One region of the Halomonas sp. H33-56 genome, then DNA from elsewhere that is predicted to be linked to it. Evidence: predicted binding sites of a transcription regulator. Region 1 holds the regulator's gene; each other region holds the start of a gene.

Region 1 (3,575 bases):
CGAGCAGGGCAAGATGGGCGTCGTCGGCCTCTTCCGGCACCAGCAGCACGAACACCAGATCGACGGGCTCACCATCGATGGCATCGAAGTCGACAGGTTCCGCGAGTTTGAGGAAGCCGGAGATGGGCGCCTTGCAGTGGGGGTTGCGGGCATGGGGAATGGCGACGCCATTGCCGATGCCGGTACTGCCCAGGCGCTCACGTCCGATCAGCCGACTGAAGACCTCCTGGCTGTCCAGGCTCGGGGTGTTCTGCGCAATGAAGGTGCTGAAAAACTCCAGCACCCTCTTCTTGCTGCCTCCCGGGACATCGAACAATGTGCGCTCGGGAGGGAGAATGGCTTCCAATGTCATGAGAGTCAGCGAATTCCGGCGCCTTGGGCGCGGGCTTGGGATTTTTCCTTGTGCTTGACCAGCTGGCGGTCCAGCTTGTCGGCAAGGGCGTCGATAGCAGCATACATGTCGCCGTCCTGCGCTTCGGCATGCAGGTCGGCACCGGCGGCGTGAAGGGTGCAGGCGGCCAGCTGGCGTTCCTTTTCCACCGAGAGGGTCACCTGGACGTTGGTGATGTTGTCGTAGTGGCGCTCCACACGGGCGAGCTTCTCTTGTACGTAGTCACGCAGGGGATCGGTCAATTCGACGTGGTGGCCGGTGATGTTGACTTGCATGACAGGCTCCTTGCTCTTTCGGGTGGTGGCTTGATTGTAACCCTTTTTCCGATCCTGCAAACCCCCTCGACGCTACGCAGAAAGACGCAGATGTCATGCGAAATTTCAAGTGCTTGCGCTTTCCCGATAACTAGGCTAGCGACGCCGCAGCGCAAGGCCTCAGCGCAGTCGCTTGCGCTCGCTGGAAGACGGAATATTCATGGCTTCCCGGTACTTTGCCACGGTGCGTCTGGCGACATTGACGCCGTCTTCCGCCAGCAATTCCACCAGTTTGCTGTCCGACAGAGGTTTGCGGGCAGGTTCCTTTTGAATCAACGATTTGATCATGGCGCGGATGGCGGTACTGGAATGGGCGTCGCCATCCTGGCCGACCTGGCTCGAGAAAAAATACTTCAACTCGAACACGCCGCGAGGCGTGTGCACGAACTTCTGGGTGGTCACGCGGGAGATGGTGGACTCGTGCATCTCCACCTTGTCTGCGATATCGGCCAGCACCAACGGTTTCATGGCCGCTTCTCCCTGCTCGAGGAAGTCGATCTGACGCACCATGATTTCCCGGCCGACCTTCAGCAAGGTGTCGTTGCGGCTGGACAGACTCTTGATCAGCCAGCGCGCCTCCTGCAGGTGGTCCTTGAGGAACTGGTTGTCCTGGCTCTTGTCCGCGCGCCGAATCAGCGCAGCGTAGTCGGGCTGGATGCGCAGTCGGGGCATTGCATCCGGATTGAGTTCAACGCGCCAGCCCTCTTCGGTGTGGCGTACCACCAGGTCGGGTATGACGTAGTCGTTATCGCTGTCACCGAACTGGCTGCCGGGACGTGGGTCGAGGCTCCGGATCAGCTCGATGACGCTGTCGAGTTGGTCGTCATCGAGTCCTAGTCGGCGCTTCAGCAGACGTCGGTCGCCGCTGGCCAGCGCCTCGAGAAACTGTCTTACCAGTCGTCCGGCCTGGGGCAGCAGGACGGTATCGCGAGGCAGGCTATCCAGTTGCAGCATCAGACATTCGCGCAGGTCGCGGGCGAACACTCCGGTCGGTTCGAACTGTTGCAGCCGAACCAGCACCGCCTCCACCTCGGCGAGGGGAGGGGGGCGACGACCGTCTTGCTCGAGCCCTTGGGCGATGTCATCCAGTGTCTGCTCGAGATAGCCGTCGGCGTTGACCGCGTCGAGCAGGCTCTCGGCGATCAGGCGTTCCTGGTCGCTGACGTCGAGCATCGCCAGTTGCCAGCTCAGGTGGCTGTGCAGTGACTGGGAGCTTGCCTGGCGCTCGAAATCCGGCGCCTCGCCACTGCCGGCGGGGGTGGTGCCCAGGTCCTGGTAGGTGTCGGACCAGTCGCTGTCCACACTGAGTTCCGAGGGAATCTGATCCGCCCAGTCATCTTCCACGGCTTCCCTGGTCTGCTGTTCGCCGAACTCGTCCTCGAGTTCGAGCATGGGGTTGGCCTCCAGCGCCTGATGGACCTCCTGGCGCAGGTCCAGGGTCGAAAGCTGCAGCAGGCCGATCGCCTGTTGCAGTTGCGGGGTCATGGTCAGCTGGGTACCGATGCGCAGCTGCAGTGACGCCTTGAGGGCCATGGGTCGGGATCCACCAGTGTTGTCGAAAGGCTTTACCCTAACGACGAGTCATCAGACATGCAAGCATCTTGCCAAGTTGGTGTTTTTTGACCTGTGGGAGGGAGTGAAAAGGTCGATGTGGAACAACTTGGTAGGGGGGGGGAGGTGGTTCTTTCGAGGGAGGCCCTGTGTGCAAGGTGAGGCCGACCCTTTCGGGGCCGGCGGTTGGATGCTGATGCTGGCAAGTGTTGCGGCCGCTTGATGCGACTGCGGCTGTCGGGCGGCCCTGCGGTCTAGAGGCGGAAGTTCTCGCCCAGGTAGACCTCCTTGACGCGCTGGTTGGCGAGGATGGACTCGGCGCTGCCCTCGGCGATGATCTGGCCGTCGCCGACGATGTAGGCACGATCGCAGATATCGAGGGTCTCGCGCACGTTGTGATCGGTGATCAGGACGCCGATATCGCGGGCCTTGAGTTGACGAATGATGGACTTGATCTCGCCCACCGAGATCGGGTCGACCCCGGCGAAGGGTTCATCGAGGAGGATAAAGGCCGGCTCGGTGGCCAGGGCGCGAGCGATCTCGACCCGGCGCCGCTCCCCGCCGGACAGGCTCATGCCGGGGTTGTCGCGAATATGGCTGACGTGGAAATCCTCGAGGAGTTGCTCGAGACGTGCTTCTCGGCCCTCGCGGTCGAGGTCCTTGCGGGTCTCGAGGATCGCCATGATGTTGTCGGCCACCGACAGCTTGCGAAAGATCGAAGCCTCCTGAGGCAGGTAGCCGATACCGGCCAGCGCGCGCTGGTGCATGGCCGCGCGGCTCAGGTCCCGATCATCGATGCTGATGCTGCCGGCGTCGGCTCTGACCAGGCCGACGATCATGTAGAAGGAGGTGGTCTTGCCGGCCCCGTTGGGGCCCAGCAGACCGACGATGCTGCCCTGCTCGATTGACAGGCTGATGTCCTGGACGACGCGACGCTTCTTGTAGCTCTTGGCCAGATGGCGAGCGTGGAGAGTCTTCATCAGTTTCCTTGGCTTTCCGGCTCGAGGGTCATGCGAATGCGCTGCTCGCCCTGGACGCCCTGGGCGCTGGAGCGGGCCTGGACCACGCGGCGATCGAGGAAGTACTCCAGATAGGCACCGTCGAAGGTGTCATTGGCCTTGTGCAGCTCAGCCTGGTCGATCAGCTCCATGCGGCGTTCGGCCACGTGGTAGATCACCTTGCGGCCCCAGCCCTTGACCACCGGTTCTTCCGGGGATGGCTTCTGCTCGAGGTAGGCACGTGAGCCGGTCGCGGTCGCCAGTGACAGTTGTCCCTGGTCGTTGCGCTGGATCTCGACGCGTTCGCCGGTGAGGATCATG
Region 2 (3,575 bases), 1.0 Mb from region 1:
CCAGGGCCGAGGGCTTGGCAAGATGCTGTACGACAAGGCCATCACCGAGGCGCGAGAACAGGCCAGGGCTTTCGTCTGGCTGGGCGTGTGGGAAAACAATCATCCCGCCATCGCCTTCTATCGCTCCCGGGGCTTTGTCGAGGTAGGCACCCACAGTTTTCAGATGGGCGATGTGGTGGACAGGGATCTGATCATGCGGCGTGATCTCTGACGTAGCCATCGCCATCGCCATCGACCATAAGGTCCCATGGATAGAACATCGCTGCACCACGATACTGCGAGGCCACCATCAATGGACAACAACAAGACGAGGGAATCTCTGTGAGTTATCGAATTGCCACCATCGCTGGTGACGGTATTGGCCCGGAGGTGGCGGGCGCCACGGTGCAGGTACTGCAAGCGCTGCTGGGTAGCGACGTGCTGCGTTTCGACTGGCTCGACGGTGGAGCGGGGCACTATGACAAGACCGGCGAGGTGCTGCCCCAGTCGACGCTGGACGCCTGTCGGGCCAGTCACGCCATCCTGCATGGAGCCGCCGGGCTGCCGGGGGTGACCTACGACGACGGTACCGAGGTGGGCAACGACCTGCACCTCAAGCTGCGCTTCGGACTGGACCTTTACGCTAACGTGCGTCCGATCCGCCTGCTGCCCGGGGTCGAGTCGCCGCTGAGACACCATCAGCCCGGTACCATCGACTATGTCATCGTGCGCGAGAACACCGAAGGCCTCTACGCCAGCCGCGGCGCCGGGGTGGTGCTGCGAGACGAGATGGCCAGCGACAGCCTGGTGATCACCCGCAAGGGCACCGAGCGAGTCGCGCGCTTCGCCCTGGAGCTGTCACGGCGACGTCAGGGCGCACCGAAGGACGGCAAGCGGCGGCTCACCGTCTGCGACAAGGCCAACATCCTCAGAAGCTACGCCTTCTTCCGTCGGGTATGCGACGAGGTAGGCGCCGAGTTCAACGACGTCGAACTCGACTATGCCTACGTTGACGCCATGACGGTGCACCTGGTCAAGCGCCCGGACTTCTATGACGTGATCGTTGCCGAGAATCTGTTCGGTGACATCATCTCGGACCTGGGGGCGGCCACCGTCGGCGGGATGGGGGTGTCGCCGTCTGCCGAACTGGGCGATCGCCACGGTCTGTTCCAGGGGGCCCACGGCAGCGCCCCGGATATCGCCGGGCAGGACGCCGCCAACCCCATCGCCACCCTGTTGTCCGGGGCCATGATGCTCGAATGGCTGGCGGTGGAGCACGCCGACGATCGTTTGTCTGACGCCGCCGGTCGGTTGCGTCAAGCGGTGGACGGCGTACTGTCCGATGGCCGGTATCGGCCCCGGGAATTCGGCGGCGATACCGGCTGCAGCGCCTTTACCGAACAGGTGCTCCGCCAGCTCGACCGTCTGCCAGCGTAATGGTACTAACGCGGCAGATTGAACAGAGTGGGCCAGTAATATGCGGTCCATTCTGGTGCCGGCCGTGGCGGGCTGCACCGGTGCTTGGCGCTGTGGTGGTGCAGAAGCAGGGGGCGGGGGAGCGAAGTGCACCATGCATGGTGCAATGGTGCGCACCTGTGGCGCGAGATGCTCTCCTGTGGCGCAAGGCAGGGTGGGTAAGCCCCCGTCTTGGCCGACGTAATGTCGGAATTTATAAATGTTTTATATGGCTGGCATGGGACTTGCTTGAAGTGGTGATGGAGGTCGACGTCGCAAGACGTCAGGCCTGAGCGATACAGCGGTTTTACCTGAACCGTTTGGCTCCCTCTCGACGATGGTCCATCACAACGACAAGGCAACCCCTGGAGGTTTCCCATGCCCACCGCTTCGATGTCTTCTACGCAGGTTTGTGCCCACCGTTCCAAAGCGCTTTCTAGAAAGGCGCTGGCCAGCCTGGCCGTGTCCACGCTGTCGCTGGCCATCGCCGCACCGGCGCTCGCCCAGGAGGACCCGATCAAGGTCGGTATCCTGCATTCCCTGTCCGGTACCATGGCGATCAGCGAGTCGACCCTGAAAGACACCATGCTGATGCTGATCGAGCAGCAGAACGAAGCGGGTGGCCTGCTCGGCCGCGAGCTTGAGCCGGTGGTGGTGGACCCGGCCTCCAACTGGCCGCTGTTTGCCGAGAAGGCCCGCGAGCTGCTGGCGCAGGAAGAGGTCGACGTGATCTTCGGCAACTGGACCTCGGTGTCGCGCAAGTCGGTGCTGCCGGTGGTCGAGGAGCTCAACGGTCTGCTGTTCTATCCGGTGCAGTACGAAGGCGAGGAATCCTCCGAAAACGTCTTCTACACCGGCGCTGCGCCCAACCAGCAGGCGATTCCTGCGGTGGACTACCTGATGAACGAGGTCGGTGTTGAGCGCTGGGTGCTGGCCGGTACCGACTATGTCTATCCGCGCACGACCAACAAGATCCTCGAAGCCTACCTGAAATCACAGGGCGTGGCCGACGAGGACATCATGGTCAACTACACCCCCTTCGGTCATTCCGACTGGCAGAACATCGTCTCCGAGATCAAGCAGTTCGGTGGTGCCGGCAAGAAGACGGCGGTGGTCTCCACCATCAATGGCGACGCCAACGTGCCCTTCTACCGGGAGCTGGCCAACCAGGGCGTCGAGGCCTCGGACATCCCGGTGGTGGCCTTCTCGGTGGGCGAGCAGGAGCTGTCCGGTCTCGACACCGCGCCGCTGGTCGGCCACCTGGCGGCCTGGAACTACTTCATGAGCGTGGATGAAGACGTCAACTACGACTTCATCGACGCCTGGTACGACTACACCGGCGACGACAACGCCGTCACCAACGACCCCATGGAAGCCCACTATATCGGCTTCAACATGTGGGCCGAGGCGGTGCGCAAGGCCGAGACCACCGATGTAGATGCGGTCAAGGAAGCGATCATCGGTGTGTCGGTGCCCAATCTCACCGGTGGCTACGCCACCATGATGCCCAACCACCACATCACCAAGCCGGTGCTGATCGGCGAGATCCAGGACAACGGCCAGTTCTCGGTGGTGTGGCAGACCCCGTCCACCGTGGCCGGCGACGCCTGGTCCGACTATCTGGAAGGCTCCCGCGATCTGATCAGCGACTGGCGTGCTCCGCTTGAGTGCGGCAACTACAACGTGGTGCAGGGTAGCTGCGGTGGTGGCTCAGACGTCGCCTCCAGCGAATAGAACATAACGACAAGGGGCCGGTGTGCACGGCGCACCGGCCCGGATCACGCCAACCCTGCCCGTGGTGCCGTCGGCACCCGGGTGTCTCAAGGGACCTCACCATGAATTTAATTGCAGGTCGTCACTGGCTGAGCGCGCTGGTGCTGCTTTGCCTCGTCGCCCTGGGGCTGGGCCAGGCTTGGGCTCAGGACGCCGGCGCTTCTAAGGCCGCGTCTTCCGACCAGGGGCCGGCGCTGTTGTCGGCGCTGGCCGAGTCCAGCTTCCGCGACAAGGAAGCGGCCATCGACGCCATCGCCGAGAGCGGTGACGAGCGCGCCCGGCGCTGGCTCGAGAGCTTCGCCGAGGGCAAGCTCGCCCGCGTCAAGGACAGCGGCGCTATCGTCGTGGTACTGGAAAATCGCGGTCGC
Region 3 (3,575 bases), 750 kb from region 1:
TAAATGAGCATTTTGACCTGATTTTTAACGCCGTATTACCGAGCGCAGACACTTTTCGTCAAAGCCTTAGACATCCCCCGCGTTATCGGCCTCTACCGCGCTATATAGTTGTTCGGGCAGGTCCGGCAAGGCCGCACGCACGCGGTTCCAGCTGGGGATAAAGGGCTTCTCCCTGGGGTTGTCGAGAAAGGCGTTACCGGCCTCGATCAGATTGGCGGCAAACAGCTCCACCGCCTGCTCCTCAGCATGACGGTCCAGGCTCAACCCGTTCATGGTGGCGTCGTGGTCGTAAGCCTCGATCAGGTCGAGGGCCAGGCGATAGTAGGTGGCCTTGAGGGTACGAAAGCCTTCCGACGAGAAACCCACACCCTGGGTGGCCAGCTTGCGATAGAGCGCCTTGGCAATATCCAGGCTCATGCGGTTGAGCCCGGTGGCCGCGTCATCGGCGGACACCGGTTGATGCTTGTGGTCGTAGACGTCGGCGATATCCACCTGACACAGCCGATTGGTGGAGTGGTCGCGGTGGACCTCGGACAGCACCCCGATCTCCAGCCCCCAGTCGGCGGGGATACGGATGTTGTCCAGCACCTCGGTACGCATCGAGAACTCCCCCGACAGCGGGTAGCGATAGCTGTCCAGGTAGTCCAGGTAAGGCAAGGGCCCGTGCATGATCTTTAGCGCCCGCAGCAGCGGGGTCACCATCAGCCGGGAGACCCGGCCGTTGAGCTTGCCCTCGGCGATACGCGGGTAGTAGCCCTTGCAGAAGGCGTAGTTGAAGCGTGGGTGGGCCACCGGATACATCAGCCGTGCCAGCAGGCCGCGGTCGTAGGTCAGGATATCGCAGTCATGCAGCCCCACCGCGGCGGTGCGCCCGGATGCCTGCACATAGCCCGCACAGAACCACACATTGCGGCCCTTGCCCGGCTGCTGTGGCGCCAGGCCTTCCTCGGCCAGCTGCGCGTCCAGCTCGCTCAGGCGCGGGCCGTCATTCCACAGGATGCGATGGTGCTGGGGCAGGCGCGAAAAGAACTCGCGTGCCCGCAGAAACTGGTCCCGGTCGGCACGATCGAGGCCGATCACGATCTCCGACAGATAGCTCGCCTGGGCCAGGGACTCGACGATGGCGTCCAGCGCCGGTCCTTCCAGCTCCGAGTACAATGACGGCAGGATCAGCCCGAGCGGGCGCTGGCGGCCGAAGCGCTCCAGATCCGCCTCCAGGTCTTCGACCTTGCGCCGGGTCAGGTTGTGAAAGTCGGTGATGATGCCGTTCTGGTGGAAATCGCTCATGCCTCACCCTCCTCGCCCAGCTTGTGATGATCCTTGTCGTCGGCGCCGCCGGCATCTACGCTGCCGGCCTCAGCGCTGCTGGCAGGCTCCGCCGCGTCCTGCTCTCCCCAGAAGTGCGCAACCCCCTCGGCCCAGCCCCTGGGGCCCAGCGCCTCGCTGCGATACAAGCGCGGCTGGCACGGGGACACGTCGAGGCCATGGCGGGCACGAATCACCACCGCCGCATCGGTGGCCTCGAGCATGGCGACATCGTTGGGGCCATCGCCCAGCGACAGGGTCTCGGGGCGTCGGCCCTTGAGCGCCTCGAAGCGGGCGCACAGCCATTGCACCGCCTGGCCCTTGTCGGTGTCGCCGAGCACGTGCCAGAAGCGCCCGCCCCTCGTCATGCGCAGGCCGTCACTGGCCAGGCCCTCGCGAAAGCGCTGCAGCAGCGCTTCGTCGTCTTCCCACAACAGCGGCTCGCTGCCCTCGCGCAGGCGTGCCAGGCGAGCCTCCTGTTCATCCAGACCGGTGAAGGCCACCACGTCCTCCAGCGCCATCTCGCTCATGGTCAGAAAGCGCGCGGACAGCCGCTCACGCCAGATCGCCACCCGCCGGCGAATCAGCCCGATATCCACCCCGAGGGTGCGGATCACCAGGCCATCCGGGCCCGGCTGTCCCTCACGTCGGGCGTGACACCAGCTGGGGGGCAGCGCAATCACCGCGCCGTTCTCGGCGATAAAGGGGCGATCGGCGAGGCCGAGCTGCTGGCGCAGCCCGAGCAGTTCACTGCGGGTCTTGCTGGTCACCGGGATCGCCGCAACGCCGGCCTCACGCAGGGCATCGAGCCAGGGCTCGGCGGGCTTCCAGCCGTAGTCATGGTGGTCGAGCAGCGAGCCATCCAGGTCGGTGAACAGCAGCCTGGGCCCGTCGAAGGCACCGATTCGGGGAGTCGTGCTGGCGTGCATGGTGGGACCTTCGCATCAAAAGGGTTCACCGAGATGCAAAGCAAGGGCTGCGCCAGCGCTCAACAGAGCAACGGGAAAACAAGCAGATGACGGGAAGGTAGACGTCAGCGCAACGAGGCCCCGTCAGGTCCGGGGCGGGCGCGGCCGTGTCCGGTGCAGGATAAGGCACCACAATGGTGCATCGACTGCCGACGCCCCGCTGCAAGCACACAGCCCCAGAACGACGACACCCCCGAGAGCGGGGCTCTCGGGGGTGTCATTGGTGGCCTGAGCGGCGGGTCATCCCGCCGGGCACTCAGCCGTAGACCGGCAGGCGGGTGCAGACGTCTTCCACCTTGGCCTTGACCTCGGCCTCGATGACCTCGGTGGACTCGCCCTTGGCCATGACGTCGAGGATGTCGCAGATCCAGCCAGCCAGATTACCGCACTCGCTCTCGCCGAAACCACGGGTGGTGACCGCCGGGGTGCCGATACGCAGGCCAGAAGTCACGAAGGGGCTCTGCGGATCACCGGGCACGGCGTTCTTGTTGACGGTGATGTGGGCACGACCCAGGGCGGCGTCCGCGTCCTTGCCGGTCAGGCCCTGCTTGATCAGCGACAGCAGGAAGAGGTGATCCTCGGTGCCGCCGGAGACCACGTCGTAGCCACGCTCGATAAATACCTTGGCCATGGTCTGGGCGTTCTTGACCACCTGCTGCTGGTAGGTCTTGAACTCGGGCGCCATGGCCTCCTTGAAGCAGATCGCCTTGGCCGCGATGACGTGCTCGAGCGGGCCGCCCTGGCCACCGGGGAAGACCGCAGACTGCAGCTTCTTCTCGATGTCGGCGTCGTTCTCGGCGGACAGGATCAGGCCACCACGCGGACCGCGCAGGGTCTTGTGGGTGGTGGTGGTGACCACATGGGCGTGGGGCAGCGGATTCGGATAGACACCGGCGGCAACCAGGCCGGCCACGTGGGCCATGTCCACCAGCAGGAAGGCACCCACCTCGTCGGCGATCTCGCGGAAGCGTGCCCAATCGATGACCTGGGAGTAGGCGGAGAAACCGGCGATGATCATCTTCGGCTGGTGCTCGCGGGCCAGGCGGGCCACCTCGTCGTAGTCGATGCGGCCGGACTCGTCGATGCCGTACTGCACGGCATTGTAGTGCTTGCCAGAGAAGTTCGGGCGGGCGCCGTGGGTCAGGTGACCGCCGGCGTCGAGGCTCATGCCCAGCACGGTGTCACCGGGCTTGACCAGGGCCTGGAAGACCGCGCCGTTGGCCTGGGAGCCGGAGTGCGGCTGGACGTTGGCGTAGCTCGCGCCAAACAGCTCCTTGGCATAGTCGATGGCCAGCTGCTCGA
Region 4 (3,575 bases), 1.3 Mb from region 1:
GCCTTCGAGCATTGCCTCGTCCATGCCGGTACGCAGATCAGCGAACTCATCCACGTCGTCCTGCACGAAGTAGGCACGCTGGCCGTCCAGCACGTCCAGATAACGCTGGAAGGCGCGGTTGGACCATTGGTCGTCCAGCCTCACGTCCGCGTAGTGGCCGTAGCGTAGTGATTCGGCCACCTCCATGGCCGCCTGACGCTGGTCGTCGCCGGGCGTGGGAGTAGCCAGCGCCGTAGGGGCCGCGATCAGCAGGGACAGCGCCAGGGCGCGACCCGCAGACTCAATCAGGCTCATCAATGAAGCACTCCAGGATTCGTGTACACTCGTCGGTCTGACACCGACTCGGTCGGCGGGTCCCTTGGACCGGATTCGCATTGTAGCAGCTTGATGTCAATCCTTGACCCTTGCCGTTGTGCGACATTTAGGGTCAATCCTTGAACCACACTATCATGCAACAGAGGACGCCCATGTCACAGGAGTGCTTGCCAAAGGATGATGCCGGATGCGCCAAAAGGCTCAGTCGGCTGCTTGAGTTTCTTCACCGTTCCCCCAGCCCTTGGCACGCCACCGCGAACATGGCTCAGCGGCTCGAGGACGCCGGCTACCGTCGTCTGTTGGAGACCGATAGCTGGGATTTGGTTCCCGGTGACCGCTTCTACGTGACCCGCAACGATTCTTCGATTATCGCTGTCAACCTGCCGAAGGGCCAGCCGGTCACCAGTCTGCGCATGGTCGGCGCCCATACCGACAGCCCCAATCTCAGGCTGAAGACCCACGCCGGCCAGACTTCGGCGGGCTGGCTGCAGCTTGGCGTGCAGGTCTACGGCGGGGCACTGCTCGCGCCCTGGTTCGACCGTGACCTGGGCCTGGCCGGGCGTCTGCATGTCCGTCATGCCGATGGTCGCGTCGAGGGCGTGCTGCTCAACGTCGCCGAGGCCATCGCCATCATCCCGAGCCTGGCCATCCACCTGGATCGGGAAGCCAACGACGGCAAGGCGATGAATGCCCAGACCCAGATGGCGCCGGTGGTGCTGCAGGGCGGCAAGGACGACGATCTCGATCGCCTGCTGCTGGCCTGGCTGGAGCAGGAGCACGGTCTGGCCGGGGTGAAGGTGCTGGACTTCGAGCTGGGCTTCTATGACCTGCAGCCGCCGTCGCTGGTGGGCGTGGGCAAGGAACTGATCGCCAGCGCCCGCCTGGACAACCTGCTGTCCTGCTTTATTGGCCTGGAGGCGATGCTCGACGCCGACGGCGAGCAGGGCATGGTGCTGGTCGCCAATGACCACGAAGAGGTGGGTAGCGCCAGCGCCTGTGGCGCCCAGGGGCCGTTCCTCGCCGACGTGCTCAAGCGGGTGAATGGCCAGGTCGGCGAGGGCACCGAGGAAGGCTATATCCGCCTGATCCAGTCCTCGCGGATGATCTCCTGCGACAACGCCCACGCGCTGCATCCGAACTTCAAGGATAAGCACGACGCCCAGCACGGCCCGAGCCTCAACGCGGGCCCGGTGATCAAGACCAACGCCAACCAGCGCTACGCCACCAACAGCGCCACGGCGGCGATGTTCCGTGACCTGTGCGAGAAGGTAGAGGTGCCGGTGCAGACCTTTATTACCCGGGCGGACATGGGCTGTGGCAGCACCATCGGCCCCATCACCGCAACGGAGCTGGGTGTGCCGACGCTGGACGTGGGGGTGCCCCAGTGGGCGATGCACTCTATCCGCGAGACCGCCGGCAGTCAGGATGTGGAACACCTGACCCGTGCGCTGACGGCCTTCTTTAACAGCGCCGAACTGGTGTAGGTCCAGCGCTTGCAGCACGCTTGCTGAAAGACTGAAACGATGACCACAGAGCGCCTGGCGGGCAACCGCCAGGCGCTCTGTTTTTTCTGTGTCGGTGTTGAACCGTTGCAAAGGAAGGCGTAACGAAAAGGCCCGTCGATCGATGATCGACGGGCCTTTCGGTATCTGGTGGCTACGCCCTGACTCGAACAGGGGACCCCATCATTATGAGTGATGTGCTCTAACCAACTGAGCTACGTAGCCTTTGGATGGCGCCGTATTCTACGGATTGCCGGCTTATTGTCAAGCACTTGGCGCCGTGTAGGCCACGGCGGCGACAGCGCACCGCGCTGGAAAGCCGGCTACCACCTGTGTGCCGTGTAGCGCGAGTTCTGTGCTGGCGTGACGGAGGCCGCTGGAAAGGGCGCTACCGCCATGTGGTCGTCAAGTGCGCCAAGTGTTTGAAAAGACGTACTCCCCGCAATCTGGCACGGGCCTTGCCCTGTAGTTGAGGGAAACAACAACAGGCGATCTGGATGGTCTGGCGTGCAGGCCTCGTGTCGGCTTCTGGCCTTGGCCGTAGCGAGGGCAGGCCGCCTCCAGATCTAGGGATCACGCCGGTGGCGAGATCCAGGACCACGACAGGGGAGTCGTTGCCGATGGAGCCCATCGAAACCTTCTACGACGTGATGCGGCGACAGGGGGTCACGCGTCGCTCATTTCTGAAGTTCTGTTCACTCACGGCGGCGGCGCTGGGGCTCGGGCCTGCCTACACCGCCAAAATCGCCCACGCCATGGAGACCAAGCCGCGCACGCCGGTGATCTGGGTGCACGGGCTCGAGTGCACCTGTTGTTCGGAGTCGTTCATCCGTTCGGCCCATCCGCTGGTCAAGGACGTGGTGCTGTCGATGATCTCGCTGGACTACGACGACACCCTGATGGCGGCCGCGGGGCACCAGGCTGAGGCCGCCCTGGCCGACACCATCGAGCGCTACAAGGGCAACTACATCCTGGCGGTGGAGGGCAATCCGCCGCTCAACGAGGACGGCATGTTCTGCATCGTCGGTGGGCGGCCCTTCGTCGACCAGCTGCGCGAGACCGCAGAGCACGCCAAGGCGGTGATCTCCTGGGGCTCCTGTGCAAGCCACGGCTGTGTCCAGGCCGCGCGCCCCAACCCCACCCGGGCGACCCCGGTGCACAAGGTCATCACCGACAAGCCGATCATCAAGGTACCGGGCTGCCCGCCGATCGCCGAGGTCATGACCGGGGTCATCACCTATATGCTGACCTTCGACCGGCTGCCGGAGCTCGACCGCACCGGGCGGCCCAAGATGTTCTATTCCCAGCGCATCCACGACAAGTGCTACCGCCGGCCGCACTTCGACGCCGGTCAGTTCGTCGAGTCCTTCGATGACGAGGGCGCCCGTCGCGGCTACTGCCTGTACAAGGTGGGCTGCAAGGGCCCGACCACCTACAACGCCTGTTCGACCATCCGCTGGAACGAGGGCGTGAGCTTCCCGATCCAGGCCGGCCACGGCTGTATCGGCTGCTCCGAAGACGGCTTCTGGGACAAGGGCTCCTGGTACGCCCGGCTGCAGGACGTGCACCAGTTCGGCATCGAGGCCAACGCCGACCAGATCGGCGGCGTTGTGGCCACCGGGGTGGGCGGTGCGGTGGCGGTCCACGCCGCCGTCAGCGCCTTGAAACGGGCGCAGGTCAAGCGCCAGTCGTCAGCCAACAGGGAGGAAGCCTGATGACGCAGATCAACACCCCTAACGGGTTCAATCTGGACAGAAG

The links. Region 1 encodes sigma-54, which starts transcription at its own class of promoters, with help from an activator protein. Its sites were predicted from a motif close to TGGCACNNNNNTTGCTNT; they were not measured.
Region 2: urtA (urea ABC transporter substrate-binding protein) is a predicted target of sigma-54. The motif match lies at 1,669-1,686, and genes of this name have one in related genera.
Region 3: NFH98_RS04345 (HAD-IIB family hydrolase) is a predicted target of sigma-54. The motif match lies at 2,272-2,289, and genes of this name have one in related genera.
Region 4: NFH98_RS12870 (hydrogenase small subunit) is a predicted target of sigma-54. The motif match lies at 2,265-2,282, and genes of this name have one in related genera.

What each region holds. Positions count from the first base shown of each region.
Region 1 covers NZ_JAMSHP010000001.1:1,693,827-1,697,401, forward strand. Annotated here, with positions in the region: gene ptsN (PTS IIA-like nitrogen regulatory protein PtsN) at 1-352, opposite strand, end outside; gene hpf (ribosome hibernation-promoting factor, HPF/YfiA family) at 358-666, opposite strand; gene NFH98_RS07355 (RNA polymerase factor sigma-54) at 826-2,238, opposite strand; gene lptB (LPS export ABC transporter ATP-binding protein) at 2,511-3,236, opposite strand; gene lptA (lipopolysaccharide transport periplasmic protein LptA) at 3,236-3,575, opposite strand, start outside.
Region 2 covers NZ_JAMSHP010000001.1:2,702,520-2,706,094, reverse strand. Annotated here, with positions in the region: gene NFH98_RS11615 (GNAT family N-acetyltransferase) at 1-211, shown strand, start outside; gene NFH98_RS11610 (isocitrate/isopropylmalate dehydrogenase family protein) at 322-1,416, shown strand; gene urtA (urea ABC transporter substrate-binding protein) at 1,813-3,168, shown strand; gene urtB (urea ABC transporter permease subunit UrtB) at 3,270-3,575, shown strand, end outside.
Region 3 covers NZ_JAMSHP010000001.1:948,482-952,056, reverse strand. Annotated here, with positions in the region: gene NFH98_RS04350 (glycosyltransferase family protein) at 67-1,287, opposite strand; gene NFH98_RS04345 (HAD-IIB family hydrolase) at 1,284-2,234, opposite strand; gene glyA (serine hydroxymethyltransferase) at 2,530-3,575, opposite strand, start outside.
Region 4 covers NZ_JAMSHP010000001.1:3,015,315-3,018,889, reverse strand. Annotated here, with positions in the region: gene NFH98_RS12885 (carboxy terminal-processing peptidase) at 1-294, opposite strand, end outside; gene NFH98_RS12880 (M18 family aminopeptidase) at 468-1,799, shown strand; tRNA gene NFH98_RS12875 (tRNA-Met) at 1,966-2,042, opposite strand; gene NFH98_RS12870 (hydrogenase small subunit) at 2,438-3,532, shown strand; gene NFH98_RS12865 (nickel-dependent hydrogenase large subunit) at 3,532-3,575, shown strand, end outside.